2 linked regions of the Streptomonospora nanhaiensis genome follow. The protein of the gene in region 1 interacts with the protein of each later gene in a pairwise test. Links are inferred from orthologs where the notes say so. Each region holds a gene or a part of one and is shown on either strand. Other genes may lie near its edges. The genes, in order: HNR12_RS06055 and HNR12_RS10075.

What was found.
Region 2: the proteins of HNR12_RS06055 (region 1) and HNR12_RS10075 interact in binary tests that used the Escherichia coli proteins (3 or more experiments, as listed by UniProt). The link is inferred for Streptomonospora nanhaiensis from one-to-one orthologs.

Annotation. Positions count from the first base shown.
Region 1 is NZ_JACCFO010000001.1:1,398,827-1,407,439, reverse strand. Bases 1,274-4,189 are described here. They hold HNR12_RS06055 (sulfurtransferase TusA family protein), read right to left. Parts: upstream 2,892-4,189; coding sequence 2,655-2,891; downstream 1,274-2,654. Other genes in these bases: ctaC (aa3-type cytochrome oxidase subunit II), read left to right, coding at 3,297-4,189; rpsD (30S ribosomal protein S4), read left to right, coding at 1,952-2,563; HNR12_RS06065 (DUF2470 domain-containing protein), read right to left, coding at 1,274-1,802. In the rest of the region: HNR12_RS06070 (PfkB family carbohydrate kinase), read left to right, coding at 1-877; more of HNR12_RS06065, read right to left, coding at 1,026-1,273; more of ctaC, read left to right, coding at 4,190-4,292; ctaD (aa3-type cytochrome oxidase subunit I), read left to right, coding at 4,292-5,968; HNR12_RS06040 (cytochrome c oxidase subunit 4), read left to right, coding at 5,985-6,410; HNR12_RS06035 (L,D-transpeptidase), read left to right, coding at 6,700-8,034; qcrB (cytochrome bc1 complex cytochrome b subunit), read right to left, coding at 8,606-8,613. UniProt on the Escherichia coli protein: Sulfur carrier protein involved in sulfur trafficking in the cell. Part of a sulfur-relay system required for 2-thiolation during synthesis of 2-thiouridine of the modified wobble base 5-methylaminomethyl-2-thiouridine (mnm(5)s(2)U) in tRNA.
Region 2 is NZ_JACCFO010000001.1:2,344,427-2,353,086, forward strand. The notes cover bases 2,676-5,638. They hold HNR12_RS10075 (cysteine desulfurase family protein), read right to left. Parts: upstream 4,764-5,638; coding sequence 3,588-4,763; downstream 2,676-3,587. Other genes in these bases: HNR12_RS10070 (DUF695 domain-containing protein), read left to right, coding at 2,676-3,557; HNR12_RS10080 (electron transfer flavoprotein subunit alpha/FixB family protein), read right to left, coding at 4,947-5,638. Also shown: HNR12_RS10055 (MMPL family transporter), read right to left, coding at 1-246; HNR12_RS10060 (DedA family protein), read right to left, coding at 513-1,043; tRNA 2-thiouridine(34) synthase MnmA, read right to left, coding at 1,162-2,253; more of HNR12_RS10070, read left to right, coding at 2,379-2,675; more of HNR12_RS10080, read right to left, coding at 5,639-5,891; HNR12_RS10085 (electron transfer flavoprotein subunit beta/FixA family protein), read right to left, coding at 5,921-6,700; HNR12_RS10090 (serine/threonine-protein kinase), read right to left, coding at 6,948-8,660. UniProt on the Escherichia coli protein: Master enzyme that delivers sulfur to a number of partners involved in Fe-S cluster assembly, tRNA modification or cofactor biosynthesis. Catalyzes the removal of elemental sulfur from cysteine to produce alanine.

The sequences.
Region 1 (8,613 bases):
GTCGCTGTCGTTCCTGGTGGACGAGCTGGAGATCCGCCGCGGCGGGTGCGGCCCCAACATCTGCTTCGCCATGGGCGCGCTGGGCCTGCGCCCCCACCTGGTCGGGGCCGCCGGCACCGACTTCGACGAGTACCGCGCCTGGCTGGACCGCCACGGGGTCGACACCTCCGGCGTGCACATCTCCGAACTGCGGCACACGGCGCGGTTCGTCTGCACCACCGACCGCGACCACAACCAGATCGCGTCGTTCTACGCCGGGGCCATGGCCGAGGCGCGCAACATCGAGCTGCAGCCCCTGGCCGAGCGCGCCGGCGGGTTCGACCTCGTGCTGGTCAGCGCCAACGACCCCGGCGCCATGATCCGGCACAGCGACGAGTGCCGCGACCGCGACATCGCGTTCGCAGCCGACCCCTCCCAGCAGCTGGCGTTCATGGAGGGCCCCGACGTCCGCCGGCTGATCGAGGGCGCCGACTACCTCTTCACCAACGAGTACGAGAAGGCGCTCTGCGAGCAGAAGACCGGCTGGAGCGACGACGACATCCTCTCCCGGGTGCGGATCCGCGTCACCACGCTGGGCGCCAAGGGCGTGCGGATCGACCGGCGCGGTGAGCCCTCGATCGCCGTGCCCGCCGCCGTGGTCACCGAGAAGGTCGACCCCACCGGTGTCGGCGACGCCTTCCGCGCGGGCTTCCTGGCGGGGGTCTCGTGGGGCCTGTCCCTGGAGCACGCCGCCCAGGTCGGCAACGCCGTCGCCGTGCACTGCCTGGAGGTCAACGGCCCCCAGGAGTACGAGCTGACCCCCGCGAGCCTGCTCGACAAGATCACCGCCTCCTACGGCGAGGACAGCGCGCGGGCGATCAAGCCGCACCTGGCCTAGCCGCACCGGCCCGACCCGGGGCCTCCGCCGACGCGGGGGCCCTTCGGCGTGCGCGCTCCGGCCTCGGCGGGCGGGACTCCCGGCCCCGAACGCCCCCGACCCCCGCGCCGCCGTCCGCCCGCGTTCTCCCGAACCCGCCTGCCCCCGCTCAGCCGCGCGGGCGCCGGCGGCAGCCGCGCCGCGCCGCAGGAGGCTCCGCGGGCGCGGCCGCCTCGGCCGGGGCCGCCGCCGCGCGCTCGCCGCCGCCGGCCAGGAAGTCGAACACCGCCCGCTCCAGCTGGCAGGGCGCGCTCGCCGGCGCGCTCCAGGGCACCCGCACCAGCACCGGGTCGGCGCCCGAGACCGGGTTCACCCACACGGTGGCACCGCGGGAGTCCAGCTCCCACAGCCACGCCGCGCCGCGCGGCGCACCCGGCAGGGCGGCCGCGGCGGCGGCCAGTTCGTCGCGGTAGCGGTCGTTGACCCGGGCCAGGATGTCCTCGGCCGGGCCGACCAGCGGATCGGCCCGCGCGGCCAGGTAGGCCGGCCCCTCGACCACGCCCATGGCGTCGTAGGTGTGGTAGAGCACGGTCGCCGGAGCCACCCTGACCAGCAGCGGAGCGGGACCGGCGGGGGAGGGGCCCAGCGCCGCCAGCAGCTCCTCGTCGGGGTCGCGCTCCCACACCGCCAGGGCCGCCCCGCGCCGCTCGCGGGCCGGCACCGCACCCGCCCTGCCCTGGCACCACAGCCGAGCGCGTACAGTAGGGGTGCGACCCACACGCCGCAGCGCGGACAGTTCGACCCCGACCATCGGTCCGGTGTCACCCTGCCGCCCCTCCCGCAGCGCCTCGCGCAACGGGTGGTCGGCCGCGACCCACAGGAGCACGCGGCCGGCGTGATCGACCGCCCCGCGCACGCTGAAACGCGTGTCGGGATAGTCAGCCAACGTCGCCATGGTGGGGGTCGCCGTGGCGGCAAGGGAACGGACCCGTTCGATCGCGGACGGGCAGGGCTGTCGCATGACACCTCCTAGACTTAGGCAAGCCTTACCTAGGATTCCCGTTTTCGCAAGAGACACATAGACGGAGGACGTTAATGCGCTACACCGGACCTAAGGTGCGGTTGTCCCGGCGCGCGGGTATCCCGCTGACCCGTAAGGCGGTCAGCTACTTCGAGAAGCGGCCCTACCCCCCGGGTGAGCACGGCCGCCGAGTTCGGCGCTCCAGCAGCGACTACGCGGTGCGCCAGGCCGAGAAGCAGCGCCTGCGCTGGTACTACGACCTTTCCGAGAAGCAGCTGGCCCGCGCCTACGAGAACGCCAAGAAGCGGCCCGGCCGTACCGGTGAGGAGCTGATCGCCGAGCTGGAGCTGCGGCTCGTCTCGGTCGTGCTGCGCGCCGGCCTGGCGCCGTCGATCTACGCGGCCCGCCAGTACATCAACCACGGCCACATCACCGTGGACGGCAAGAAGGTCGACATCCCCTCCTACCTGGTGAAGCCGGGTCAGGTCATCGCCGTCCGGGAGAAGTCCCGGCAGATGGTGCCGTTCGTGGAGGCCGCCGAGGGCGTGCACGCCGACGACAAGATCGCCGGCTACCTCGCCGTCAGCCACAAGGACCTGCGCGTCGCGGTCGTCGACCGCCCCAAGCGCGAGCAGGTGCCGGTGCCCTTCGACGAGCAGCTCGTCGTGGAGTACTACGCGCGCTAGTCCCCGCTGACACGCGCGCGGGCCGTGCGACCCCTCGGGGGCGCACGGCCCGCTGTGCTCCGCGGGCCCGCCCGCGCGCGGCCCGGGCGGGCTAGTACATGCGGCGGATGTGGAACGCGCTGCCCCGGCTCAGCGGGACCTCGGCCACGAACTCCTGCATCTTCATCCGGCACCACGAGGGGATGTCCGTCCGCGCGGCGGGGTCGTCGGCCGTGACGGCGATGACCGAGCCGATGGGCACCTCCCGGATCCGCCCGGCCAGCATGATGATGGGGATCGGGCACTTGCGGCCGATCGCCTCCACGGTCACCAACGGCTGGTCCGACACCTGCGCTCTCCCCTCGACGCCTGCTCGTATCCCATTCTTTACCCAAGTCGCCGGCTAAGTGGCACCCGGTTAAGGGACGCGTGAAACCAGCGGTACTCTCGCCTTAGCCCGCTTGCGAGGGCCGCGCCGGCACCCGAGGCAGCCGGAGGCGACCCCGCCGGCGGGCCGGGCGAACACGCCGATCCGCCCCGGATCGCCGCAGGCGTCCGCACCGCGCCCCGGGCGCGGTACGGAGGCCCCAGCGCGTGTCCGGCCGGAAGCCCGCCGGGCACCCCGGTCAACACGCTGGTCAGGCATGCCCCTGGACTGCCCTGCGGGCTGATCGCGCTAGTGTTTCCCCCGAAAAGCTTTGGAATACCACCGCCCGCGCGACGACCGCGGGCATCACCGCTGGGAAGGCAATCCGTGAGTCCGACCCGCCATAGGAATCGGCGCCCCGCGCTGCGCCGATGGGCACCACGCGGCGCCGCGCTCGCCGCGCTGGGCCTGGCCGCGACCGGCTGCGCGTCGAACGAGTTCACTCGTTTGGGCGTGCCGGAGCCGATCACCGAACAGGGCCAGCGTGTCCTCACGCTCTGGCAGGGCTCGTGGGTGGCGGCGTTCGCGGTCGGCATCCTGGTGTGGGGACTGATCGTCTGGACGGTCATCTTCCACCGCAAGCGCTCCGAGCAGCTTCCGCCGCAGGTGCGCTACAACATGCCCATCGAGGCCCTGTACACCGTCCTGCCGATCGTCATCATCGCGGTCCTGTTCTACTTCACCGCGCGCGACCAGACGGTCCTGCTCGACACCGAGGAGCCGGCCGACACCAACATCGAGGTCGTCGGCTTCCAGTGGAGCTGGCAGTTCAACTACCTCGACCAGTCGCGTGTCGACGCCGAGGAGCAGGGCACCGAGCCCCAGACCGAGTTCTCGGTCGCGGGCACCCCCCAGCACCAGCCCACGCTGGTGCTGCGCGAGGGCGACGTCGTGCACTTCGACCTCACCTCGCCCGACGTGATCCACTCCTTCTGGATCCCGGCCTTCGCCTTCAAGATGGACATCATCCCCGGCCAGGACAACGAGTTCCAGGTCAAGGTCCAGGAGGGCACCGCGGGCACCTACGCCGGCCGCTGCGCCGAGCTGTGCGGTGTCGACCACTCCCGCATGCTGTTCACCGTCGAGGTCATGGAGCCCGACGACTACGACCGCTGGGTCGAGGAGCAGCGCCAGGCCGCCGCCGACGAGCAGCAGCAGCTGGAGTCCGGCGAGGAGCTGGAGCCGCGCGGCGAGGACACCGGCACCGCCATCGAGGGCCCCGGCACCGGGGACCAGGAGGGGTCGGGCGACGACGTGGCCCGCGACGAGTCCACCGAGACGCCCGAGCCTTCGGCGTCGGCCGAGGAGGAGGCAGGCCAGTAATGGCGACCGCAACACAGCCACGCGCGGAGGCGGCCCCCGCCCCCACCCGCAAGGGCTCCATCATCGTCAGCTGGCTGACGTCGACCGACCACAAGGTCATCGGGTACATGTACCTGATCACCTCGTTCCTCTTCTTCATCTTCGGCGGCATCCTCGCGCTGGTCATGCGCGCCGAGCTGCTGTGGCCCGGCCTGCAGGTCGTGACCAACGAGCAGTTCAACCAGCTGTTCACGATGCACGGCACGATCATGCTGCTGATGTTCGCGACCCCGCTGTTCGTCGGGTTCGCCAACATCATCATGCCGCTGCAGATCGGCGCGCCCGACGTGGCGTTCCCCCGCATCAACCTGTTCGGCTACTACCTGTACCTGTTCGGCAGCCTCATCGCCGTGGGCGGGTTCCTCACCCCCGGCGGCGCGGCCAGCTTCGGCTGGTTCGCCTACACCCCGCTGTCGGACGCCGTGCGCTCGCCCGGCCTGGGCGGCGACCTGTGGATCATGGGCCTGGCCGTCAGCGGTCTGGGCACGATCCTGGGTGCGGTCAACTTCATCACCACCGGCCTGTGCATGCGCGCGCCGGGCATGACGATGTTCCGCATGCCGATCTTCACCTGGAACGCGATGCTGACCAGCGTGCTGGTGCTCATCGCCTTCCCGGTCCTGACCGCGGCCCTGATCGCGCTGGGCGCCGACCGGATGATCGGTACGCACGTCTACGACGCCGAGCACGGCGGCGCCATCCTGTGGCAGCACCTGTTCTGGTTCTTCGGCCACCCGGAGGTCTACATCATCGCGCTGCCGTTCTTCGGCATCGCGACCGAGATCCTTCCGGTGTTCAGCCGCAAGCCGATCTTCGGCTACAAGAGCCTGGTGGGCGCGACCATCGCCATCGCCGGCCTGTCGGTGACGGTGTGGGCGCACCACATGTTCCCCACCGGCGCGGTGCTGCTGCCGTTCTTCTCGTTCATGACGTTCCTCATCGCGGTGCCCACCGGGGTGAAGTTCTTCAACTGGATCGGCACCATGTGGCGCGGCCAGCTCGTGTTCGCCACGCCGATGCTGTTCACCATCGGGTTCCTGGTGACGTTCCTGTTCGGCGGCCTGACCGGTGTCATCCTGGCCTCCCCGCCGCTGGACTTCCACGTGACCGACTCCTACTTCGTGGTGGCCCACTTCCACTACGTGGTGTTCGGCACCGTGGTGTTCGCGATGTTCGCGGGCTTCTACTACTGGTGGCCCAAGTTCACCGGCAAGATGCTCAACGAGGCCCTGGGCAAGTGGCACTTCTGGTTCCTGTTCTTCGGGTTCCACGGGACCTTCCTGGTCCAGCACTGGCTGGGCGCCGAGGGCTTCCCGCGCCGCTACGCCGACTACCTGCCCAGCGACGGGTTCACCGAGCTCAACATGGTGTCCTCCATCGCCTCGTTCGTGCTGGGCGCCTCCACGCTGATCTTCTTCTGGAACATGTGGGTCACCGCCCGCAACGCGCCCAAGGTGACCGTGGACGACCCGTGGGAGTACGGCTGCTCGCTGGAGTGGGCGACCTCCTGCCCGCCGCCGCGGCACAACTTCACGTCGCTGCCGCGCATCCGCTCCGAGCGTCCGGCGTTCGACCTGCACCACCCGCACGCCGCCGCACCCGGATCGGCCGCGCCGGCCTCCGCGGGCCTGAAGTAGCAAAGCGAGTACTGACATGAAGATGCAGGCATACCTGTTCATGGGCGTCTCGACCTTCTTCGGGCTGGTCGCGGCCGTCTACGCCTACTGGTCGTGGATGGCCGAGGGCTACGTGGAGTGGACCGGGACCGTCGCCCTGGTGGTCTCCATCGGCTTCGGCTGGATGGTCGGGTTCTGGCTGTGGCAGTCGGCCCGGCGCAGCGAGCGCTACCACGGGCTGCCGCCCGAGGAGCGGCTGGACGGCGAGATCGCCGAGAACTCCGGCGAGTACGGGTTCTTCAGCCCGCACAGCTGGTGGCCGCTGTTCGTGGCCCTGTCGGTGGCGTTCATGGCCGTGGGCGTCACGATCGGCTGGTGGATGGTCTTCATCGGCGCGTTCGCGGTGATCCTGACCGCCATCGGCTGGGTCTTCGAGTACTACCGCGGCGAGTTCCAGCACTAGCCCGACAGCGCGAGCCGCACAGGGCGGCGCGGGCCCGGGCCCGCGCCGCCCCGGGGGTCCGCAGTGGCCCCGAGCACCCCGGCGGACGGCGATTTCCGACGAGATCGACCATCCGCCGGGGTATTCTCTTTTGGGCGGCCGATACCCGTTCGGGGTACGGCATTCCGGGCCTGGGGCCCCGGCCGCCCCAATTCATCCCACAGGTCTCAAACTTCTCCGCCTCGCGGTGCGTCCATACTGGGTAGAGACGCGGTAAATCGCGGGCAATCCGGACACTGGAGGTCGCACGGTGAAGGGCAGCGCATTCCCAACGGCGGTTCGAGGCGCGGGCGCCGGCTTGGCCGGGCTGCTGCTCGTCCTGGCCGCCGGCTGCACGGGAGCCGACAGCGGCGCGGAGTCCACCGGGGGAGAGGGCGGCGGACCGGCGGTCGAGGTCACCATCAGCCCCGAGGACGGCGCCACCGAGGTCGCCCCGAACTCCCCCATCACCGTCGAGGCCGCCGACGCCACCATCACCGACGTCCGGGTGGAGCAGACCGGCGGCGCCGCCGACGCCCAGAACGCCCCGGCCGAGTCCCCCTCGGCCGGCCCTTCGGGCGGGGCCGCCCTCGGCGCCATGACCGGCACCTTCAACGAGGACAAGACCACCTGGGTCAGCGACTGGAACCTCACCCCGGGCGCCGAGGTCACCGTCACCGCCACCGCCGAGAACAGCGACGGCGAGGAGGCCGAGGTCGTCAGCCAGTTCAGCACGCTGGAGGCGGTCGAGGGCAAGCGGCTGGAGCTGCAGTCGAACTTCCCCACCAGCGGCCAGACGGTCGGCGTGGGCATGCCCGTCATCATCAACTTCGACCTGCCGGTGGAGAACAAGGAGCAGGTCGAGAACTCCATGGAGGTCACCTCCGAGCAGCCGGTGCAGGGCGCCTGGAACTGGTTCGGCGACCAGATGGCGGTCTTCCGGCCCGAGGAGTACTGGGAGCCCAACCAGTCGGTCACGGTCGACCTGCACCTGGCGGGCGTCGAGGCCGCCGAGGGCGTCTACGGCATCGAGAACCACCAGATCAACTTCGAGGTGGGCCGCGAGCAGATCACCACGGTCGACGACGACGCCCACACCATGACCGTGGAGCGCGACGGCGAGACCGTGAAGACGTTCCCGATCAGCAACGGCCGCGGCGACACCCGGCAGTACACCACCACCAGCGGCATCCACCTGACCATGGAGAAGTACGAGCACCTGGTCATGGACTCCTCGACCATGGGCATCCCGGTCGACAGCCCCGAGGGCTACAAGCTGGACGTGAACTACGCGGTCCGCTTCTCCAACAGCGGAGAGTTCACCCACGCCGCCCCGTGGAACGGCCAGCTCGGCGAGGCCAACGCCAGCCACGGCTGCACCAACATGAGCACGGCCGACGCCAAGTGGTTCTACGAGGAGTCGCTGATGGGCGACCCGTTCATCGTGACGGGCACCGACCGCCAGCTCGAGGTCGACAACGGCTGGGGCTACTGGCAGCGCTCCTGGGAGGACTGGCTGGCCAACAGCGCCACCGGCGAGCCCGACACCACCGACGGCAAGGGCACGCCGGGCGACGTCCACGGCGAGCAGGAGCAGGCCGACTAGGGCTTCTCCGCCAGGGGCCGCCCGGTCAGGGCCGGCCGGAAGGCGCCACACCGGCCACGGGGCCGCGGAGCACGTGCTCCGCGGCCCCGTCCGCGTTCGCGGGCCCGAGGCGCCCGCAGGCGCCGGGCGGCGGCCTAAAGCCACCGCCGCCCGGTGGGCCGGGGGCGGGGCGCCGGGCGGCGGGCGGCACGGGTGTCCGGGGGCCGGCGGCGGGCATGGCCCCGGCCGGCGCTCCCGCGTTCCGGCGGTGCCGCGCCCGCCGGGCGCAAGCGGCGCGGGCGGCCGGGGGAGGGGGAGGGGCGCACGCTCACCGGAGGGCTCGGCGGTGGCCGGGGACACCGCCGCCGGGCGCTCCAGTCGCCGCTGCGGCCGCCGGCGATCTTGGGGCGGGTTCGGGCTCGCCCCGCGAGGGCGGGGCCGTCCTCGTGCGGCTGAGCGCCGCCTCCGCCCCGGCGCCCCCGGGTCGCGGGCCGCCGCGCGCCCCGCCCGCGTCCCTACCCCGGACACGCCGAAGGGCCCGGCCCCCGCTTCCGGGGTGCCGGGCCCTTCGCCGCTCAGGTCACCGGGACGGCTAGGCGC
Region 2 (8,660 bases), 940 kb from region 1 along the record:
GGTGCCGAACTCCTCCTGGAGGATCTGGGCGGCCTGCAGCGACTCCGATCCGGGGCTGACGAACCTGCTGAGCACCAGCCGGTCGAGGGTCCCGGCGGCGGCGAGCAGGGCGACGAGGGTGAGCACCGCCGAGGCCAGCAGGACGGTCCCGGAGCGGCGGGCGGTGAACCGGCCCAGGCGGCGCAGGGCGGAGGACCGCAGGCCGGGCGGGGGGTCGGCGGTGACGGGTGGTCGGGTGATGGACACGTCTGCTGCGCTGCCTTCCGGAGTGGGACGGCCCGAGGCCGGCGGGAAAGGGGCGCCGGGGACTCCCGGGCGCAGCTACTGTATATACAGCAGATCATATGGAGTCAATATCGTATGCATTACCCACAATCGGGGAACGCACCCCGCCCCGGGACGCGGTGAAGGGCGGGTAGAGCGCGGTGAAGGCACGCGGGGCGCGGCGGCGCGGCCAGGTGCCCGGCGGCGGGCGCCGCGCGGGGATGCGGGGGCGGGAGCGTGCCCGCGGCTCAGGCGGCGGAGGACGCCGAGGGCGTGTCGGCCGGCTCTGTGCCGTCAGCGGGCGCGGCCGACCGCGCGCGGCGGCGGCGCGCCAGCAGCACCGCCGCCACCGCCGCGGCGATCAGGAGCACCCCCGCGGCCGCCGCCAGGGCGGGCGAGCGCAGGAAGAGGTCCCACCACACGGCGAGGACGGCCAGGCCGCCGAGGCTGTAGACGGCCGCCCACCCGGCGCAGCCGGGCAGCATGGCCACCAGGTAGCGCACGAACGACATGCGCATCGCCCCGGCCGCCAGGTGGATGGCGGTCTGGAAGCCCACGGTGGCGTAGGAGAGGGTGACCACGGGCGGCCCGAAGCGGTTGATCAGCGACTCGGCCCGCTCCAGGCGGTCGCCGAGCCGCCGGCCGGCGGGCGAGCGGTGCAGCCCGATCCCCAGGCCGCGGCCGATCCAGTAGGTGGCCTGGGTGCGGGCGAAGACGATGGCGAAGAGGGCGGCGTAGACGATCCAGAAGGGCCGGCCGTCCAGGAACCCGTACTCCATCGCACCCCTCCGCACACGGATCAGGCAACCATGCTATGCCTTACCTAACCTGTACGGAGGTCGGCGGCGGCGAATTGTGGCCGACCAGACCCCGCCCGCGCCGGGCGCCGGTGGCGCGCTAGACCGGGGAGTCCTGCCTGCGGCGGGCGGTGGCCGCGATGGTGCCCGACCCCAGCACGGTGTCGCCGTGCTCGCCGCCGTACAGAACGGCGGCCTGGCCCGCCGCCACCCCGGTGGCCGGCTCGTCCAGCTCGATCACCAGCCGGCCGTCGCGCTCCACCGCGCGGCAGCCGTAGACCTCGCCGTGGGCGCGCAGCTGCACCCGGCAGGCGGTGGGCTCGGTCAGCGGCGCGCAGCCGCTCCACACCGGGCGCTCGGCGGTGATCTCGTCGACCTTGAGGGAGTCGCGCGGGCCCACCGTGACCGTGTTGTTCACCGGCTCGATGGACAGCACGTAGCGGCGCTTGACGGCGCCCCCCAGGTTGAGGCCCTTGCGCTGGCCCACCGTGAACGTGTGCGCGCCCTGGTGGGTGCCCAGCACGGCGCCGGACTCGTCCTTGATGGGGCCGGGCTCCCCGCCCAGCCGGTCGTTGAGGAATCCGGCGGTGTCGCCGTCGGCGATGAAGCAGATGTCGTGGCTGTCGGGCTTGTCGGCCACCGCCAGCCCGCGCCGCTCGGCCTCGGCCCGGACCTCGACCTTGGTGCAGTCGCCCAGCGGGAACATGGCGTGCGCCACCTGCTCGCGGGTGAGCACGCCCAGCACGTAGGACTGGTCCTTGCCGAGGTCGACGCTGCGCCGCAGCCGGCCGTCGACCTTGCGGACGTGGTGGCCGGTGCACACGGCGTCGAAGCCCAGCGCGATCGCGCGGTCCAGCACCGCCGCGAACTTGATCTTCTCGTTGCAGCGCAGGCACGGGTTGGGGGTGCGGCCCGCGGCGTACTCGGCGACGAAGTCGCTCACCACGTCGCGGTCGAACTCCTCGGCCATGTCCCACACGTAGAAGGGGATGCCGATGACGTCGGCCGCGCGGCGGGCGTCGCGGGAGTCCTCGACCGTGCAGCAGCCGCGCGCGCCGCTGCGGTAGGACTGCGGGTTCTTGGAGAGGGCCAGGTGGACGCCGGTGACGTCGTGGCCGGCCTCGGCCGCGCGGGCGGCGGCCACGGCGGAGTCGACGCCGCCGGACATGGCGGCCAGTACGCGCAGAGTCATAGCGCCTCCCAGCCTATGTCCTGGCGGGCACCCGCCTCGACAGGGTTTCGCCGGGCCGCGCCCCGCCCGCGCCGCGCGGGGACCTTCTGGCGCGCCCGCCGCGGCGTTCTGCGAAAATCAGGGCCATGGCTCTGTTCCGTCGCCGCCGCTCTCAGCAGTCCGAATCCGCCGTCGCCGTGGACGAGTTCTGGCGCCAGTGGCCGGAGTTCCGGACCGCCCTGGCGGCCTCCGTCGACAACGGCACCCCGCCGCCCGAGGACGTCGCCGAGCGGGTGTCCCAGGCGGTGGCGCGGATCCACCCCGACCTCAACTGGGAGGTCTCCACGGCGCCGCGCGACGCCGACTCCGGGCTGGGCGGGCTGGGCGACCTCGGGCTCGACGACGACACCGACCCCGGGCGGCTGATGGCGCGCATGGCGGCGCTGGACGACCCCCTGGCCTCGCTGGAGAACGGCTCCACGCACGCGCTGGTGCTCACCGCCGGGCCCGACGACCAGGCGCGGGTGCTCACCGAGCGCTGGGCGCGGGCGGCGCCCGAGGAGCCCGGCTGGCGGTTCTTCCCCGCGCTGCCGGCCGACCCCGAGCGCCTGGGCCGCACGACGCGCTGGGACGACCACGAGTTCGACCTCGCGCACAGCAGCGTGTCCATGCGCGTCGACCAGCGGCGCAGCAAGGTCGAGGTGGGGGTCTACCACCCCGACTTCATGTTCGTGTCCGAGGAGACCCGCGCCGGGCTGGCCGACCACGTGGTGATGCTGGCGCTGGGCGAGGACGACTACGTGCGCTGGGTGGGCCGGACCGAGCCGCTGGTGGAGAAGCCGCTGGACCCGCTGCCGCCCACCTCCATCCCCTCGGTCGTGAGCCAGCTCTCCGGCGCGCTGGGCGGCTGGGTGACCCTCCAGGGCCGGGTGCCGCTGCGCGGCGTGATCGAGATCGCGGTGCGCCACCCGCTGCACCGCCGCGACTTCCCGGCGCTCACCCTCTACGCCCACGTGGTGCTGCCCTACGCCGCCAGCGACGGCGACCGGCTGCCCACCGAGCCCTCCACCACAGCGCTGGAGGAGTTCGCCACCGGGCTGCGCACGCTGCTGGGCGACAACGGCGCCCTACTGGCCCAGCAGACCGCGGGCGGCCAGCGGCAGTTCTACTTCTACATCGACCCCGACTCCGGGGTGATGGCCGACTTCGAGGCGGCCGTGCGCGACTGGGGCGAGGGCCGCGCGGTGGTGCAGAGCCGGCTCGACCCCGAGTGGCAGACCATCGAGCAGCTGCTGCGGCCCATCCGGGGGCAGCTGGAGCGCTGATCGGGCCCGCCCCCGGCCGCCGGGGGCGGCTCAGGCGGCGCGGCGCTTGCGGCGGGCCGCCCGCGCGCGCTCGACCACGGGGCCGATCGCCTCGCCCAGCGCGGCGATGTCGGCCGGGCCGGAGCCGTGCCCCAGCGAGAACCGCAGCGAGCTGCGCGCGGTCTCGGCGTCGGCGCCCATGGCCAGCAGCACGTGGCTGGCCTGCGCCACCCCGGCCGAGCACGCCGACCCCGTGGAGCACGCGATCCCGCGCGCGTCCAGCAGCATCAGCAGGGCGTCGCCCTCGCAGCCGGGGAAGGACAGGTGCGCGATCCCGGGCAGGCGCTCGGTGGGGTGGCCGTTGAGGACGGCGTCGGGCACGTGCTCGCGCACCGCCGCCACCAGGGAGTCGCGCAGCCGGGCCAGGTGGCGGGCGTGGGCGGCGCGTTCGGCCGCCGCCAGCCGCAGCGCCGTGGCGAACCCGCGCAGCAGCGGGGTCATCAGCGTGCCCGAGCGCAGCTCGCGCTCCTGACCGCCGCCGTGCAGCACGGGGGTGGGCTCCACGCCGCGCGCCAGCACCAGGGCGCCCACGCCCACGGGCCCGCCGATCTTGTGCGCGCTGACGGTCAGCGCGGAGGCCCCGGACTCGGCGAAGGACACCGGCTGGGTGCCCACCGCCTGCACCGCGTCGCTGTGGAAGGGGATGCCGTACTCGCGGGCCACCGCGGCCAGCTCGGCCACCGGCTGGAGGGTGCCGACCTCGTTGTTGGCCCACATCACCGACACCAGGGCGACGTCGTCGGGGTCGCGCTCGATGGCGGCGCGCAGCGCCTCGGGCGCCACGCGGCCGTGGCGGTCGACCGGGACCTCCTCGTAGACGGCGCCCTGGTGGTCGGCCATCCAGCGGGCGGGGTCGAGCGCCGCGTGGTGCTCCACCGCGCTGACGAGGATGCGCCGGCGGCGGGGGGACTCCTGGGCGCGGGCCCAGTACAGGCCCTTGACGGCGAGGTTGTCGGCCTCGGTGCCCCCGGCGGTGAACACCACCTCGTTGGGGGCGCAGCCGAGGGAGTCGGCGATGCTCTCGCGCGCCTCCTCGACCGCGCGGCGGGCGCGGCGCCCCGCGCCGTGCAGCGAGGAGGGGTTTCCGAGGTGGCCGAACTCCTCCGTCATGTCCGCGACTACCTCGGGACGGACGGCGGTGGTGGCGGCGTGATCCAGGTACACCATGGCGGTGTCCAGCATACGGCGGCGCGCCGGGTGCGCTCGGCCGCGCCCCGGCCTAGGGGCACCCCCGCGCCCGGCGGGGCGCCGCGGTCCCGGTCGGCGGGCCCCGGACGCGCCGCGGCCCCGGGCGGCGGACGCCTCCCGGGGCCGTGCGGGCGCCGTGGGCGGACGCGCCGCCCGCGGCGCTCACCTGCGCTTGTTGATCTCCTCGGTGAGCTGCGGCGCCACCGTGTGGAGGTCGCCGACCACGCCGAAGTCGGCCAGCTCGAAGATCGGGGCCTCGGGGTCCTTGTTGACCGCGACGATGTTCTTCGAGGTCTGCATGCCGGCCCGGTGCTGGATCGCGCCGGAGATGCCCAGGGCGACGTAGAGGTTGGGGCTGACGGTCTTGCCGGTCTGGCCGACCTGGAACTGGTTGGGGTACCAGCCGGAGTCGACCGCGGCGCGCGAGGCGCCCACGGCGGCGCCGAGGGCGTCGGCCAGGTTCTCCACGACGGAGAAGTCGTCGGAGCCCACGCCGCGTCCGCCGGAGACCACGATCGCGGCCTCGGTCAGCTCCGGGCGGGCGCCCTTCTCCTGCACCACGCGCTCGACCACGCGGGCGGCGGTGGCGGCGGCCGACAGCTCCACGGCGACCTGCTCGACCTCGGCCTGGGCCGGGGCGGGCTCGGCCGGCACGGAGTTGGGCCGCACCGCGACGACGGGCACGCCCGTGCGCACCTTGGCGTGGGTGACCACGGCGCCGCCGAAGACGCTGTGCTCGGCCACGAGGTCGGCCGTGAGGTCGACCACGTCGGTGAGCACGCCCGAGCCGAGCTTCACGGCGGTGCGGCCGGCGACCTCCTTGTTCTCGGGGGTGGCCGAGACGAGGACGGCCGCGGCGGACTTCTCCTGGGCGAGCTTGGCCAGCAGCTCGGCCTTGGGGGCCACCACGTAGTCGTTCAGCTCGGCGGAGGCGGCGTAGACCTTGACCGCGCCGAACTCGGCGAGCCGGGCCTGGGCGGCCTCGGCGCCGTCACCGATCCAGACCGCCGCGGGCTCGCCGACACGGCGGGCGGCCGTCAGCAGCTCGGTGGTGACCTTCTTGACCTCACCGTCGACGTGGTCGACGAGGACGAGGACTTCAGCCATGTCAGTCAATCCTTCCTGTCTCGCCGGACCTACACGAACTTCTTCTCGGCGAGGAAGTCGGCGGCCTTGACGCCGCCGTCGCCCTCGTCCTTGATCACGGTGCCGGCGGCGCGCGGCGGGGCCGGCGCGAAGTCGACGGTCTCGGTGGCGGCGTTGGCCAGGCCCACCAGGGCGGTGTCGATGCCGGCGTCGGCGGCGCTGAGCTTGGCGACCGGCTTCTTCTTGGCCTGCATGATGAGCTTGAACGACGGGTAGCGCGGCTCGTTGATCTTCTCGACGACCGACACCACGGCCGGGAGCTGCGCCTCGACCACGTCGTAGCCGTAGTCGGTGGCGCGCTGGATCTTGATGGCCCGGCCGTCGACCTCGACCTTGCCGGCGAGGGTGAGCTGCGGCAGGCCCAGGTACTCGGCCAGCGCCGCGCCGACGATGCCGGTGCGGGCGTCGGTGGACTCCGAGCCCAGCACGACGAGGTCGTACTCCAGCGTGCCCAGCGCCTTGGACAGGGCGTAGGCGGTCTGGAGGGCGTCGGAGCCGTGCAGCGCGTCGTCCACGAGGTGGACGGCCTTGTCGGCGCCCATGGACAGGGCCTTGCGGATGGAGTCGGTGGCCTGGTCGGGTCCCATCGTCAGGATGGTGACCTCGCCGCCGTGCTTCTCCTTGAGGAGCAGCGCCTCCTCGATGGCGTACTCGTCCAGCTCGTTGATGACGCCGTCCGACGCCGCGCGGTCCAGCGTGTTGTCATCGGACGAGAGCTTGCGCTCGGTCGCCGTGTCCGGGACCTGCTTGACCAAAACGACAATATTCATGGCCGGTGGCCGACCTCCCCTGCACTCATGCGTCGCCCACTCGGACGGCGCGGACGCCTGGCGCGTCCGTGGCCCCTAAGGGTGCCAAATGCAATCGATGCCATCGGGTGGCGGGGCGGCGTTCACGTCACGCCTCCCGCCTGCGTACTCTGCTTTCCACCCCGATGTTACTGGCTGGTAGCACTCGGGGCGAACCCGACCCGCCCCCTGGCGGCGCGGGGCGCCGAAGGCCCCGCGCGCGGGGGTGTCAGCCGCCGAACAGCGCCCAGTTGGAGGGGCCGCCCGGAATGAGCCAGTAGGAGTGCGCGCCCAGGCCGTAGGACAGCACCAGCAGCGCCAGCAGCACCGGCACCACGATCGCGCCCCAGTAGACGTAGGTGTTGCGCACGGCGATGCCCTCGATGGTGGATCGGGCCTGGCGCATGGCGCCGCGGCCGTTGGGGCCCACGAAGCTGAGCAGCACCACCAGGCCCAGCGCGTAGGCGGTGACGTTGTTGGGGTTGTTCGTGCCGGTGATCAGGCCGATGACGATCCCCACCACGATCCCGGCCAGCAGGTAGCCCAGCCCGTAGAGCAGGGTGCGGCCCAGGGTGCGCAGCACCGCCCACGGCATGCTCAGCGCGATCACCATGTGGTCGGAGCTGCGCGGGCCGCGGGTCTGGAGCCGCCGGGCGTGCTCGACCTTGACGGTGTCGAGGGCGCCCAGCACCGAGGCGGCGAGCACGCCGAGCAGCACGCCGATGTCGGGGATGGCCAGCGTGAACCCGGTGAGGAAGGCCAGGACGGGGATGACCAGCAGCCACGGCAGGTGGCGCGGCTCCTCCTCGTAGTCGTCGTCCTCGGCGTCGTCGTCGGTGTCGATGTAGTCGCTGAGGCGGTCGCCGCCGCCCCGGCGGAAGCGGGTGAGGAACCCGCCGCGATCCTCCTCGCCGTCGTCCTCGTCGCCGTAGCGGCCGACCTGGCCGCCGCGCCGCTCCTCGACGGGGGTGAGGATGTCGCGGAACTCCTCGGGGCGCAGCGTGGAGTTGAAGAACTGGGTGCGCGGCGCCATGGGGTCGTCGGCGTCGTCGTCGGCGGTGTAGGGGCCGGCCTTGCCGGTCTCGCGCTGCTCCCAGTCGTCGGGGGCGGCCATGGTGCGGTCCGCTCCGCCCGCGCCCGCCGCCATCGTGCGGTCGGCGCCGCCCGGGGCGGCCATGGTGCGGTCCGCTCCGCCCGCGCCCGCCGCCATCGTGCGGTCGGCGCCGCCCGGGGCGGCCATCGTGCGGTCCGCTCCGCCCGCGCCCGCGGCCATGGTGCGGTCGGGGCCGCCCAGGTCGGCGCCCGGGGTGTCGGCGCCCATGGCCGAGCCGGCCAGCGCCCCGGCGCCGGCCGCGGCCCCGGCGGCGCCCGCGGCCGCGGCCGTACCCCAGCCGGTGGCGCCGGCGGAGCCGTGGTCGGCGGTGCGCCCGGGGCTGTGGTGGGGCGCCTGCACGGTGTGGTTGCCGGTGAGGCCGCTGCCGGTGTAGGCGGCGTCCTCGGTCCAGGGGAGGTCGAGGTTGAGGCGGCTGGTCTGGGCGACGAGCTGGGCCGCGGTGGGCCGGGCCGACATGTCGCGCGAGACGGCGGCCTCGACCAGCGGCTGGAGCGCGGCGGGCATGCCGTCGAGGTTGATCTCGCCGTTGAGGATCCGGAAGAAGATCACCTCGAAGGACCCGGCGCCGTAGGGCGGGTGGCCGGTGGCGGCGAAGGCCACGGTGGCGCCCCAGGCGTGGATGTCGGTGGCCGGACCGAGGTCGGTGCCCTCGATGACCTCGGGCGACAGGTAGCTGGGCGTGCCCACGAACGTGCCGGTCTGGGTGAGCTTGGCGCCGTCGACGGCGTGGGCGATCCCGAAGTCGATGACGATCGGTTCGCCGTTGGAGATGATGACGTTGCCCGGCTTGAGGTCGCGGTGGATGACCTCGACGGCGTGGATGTCGTC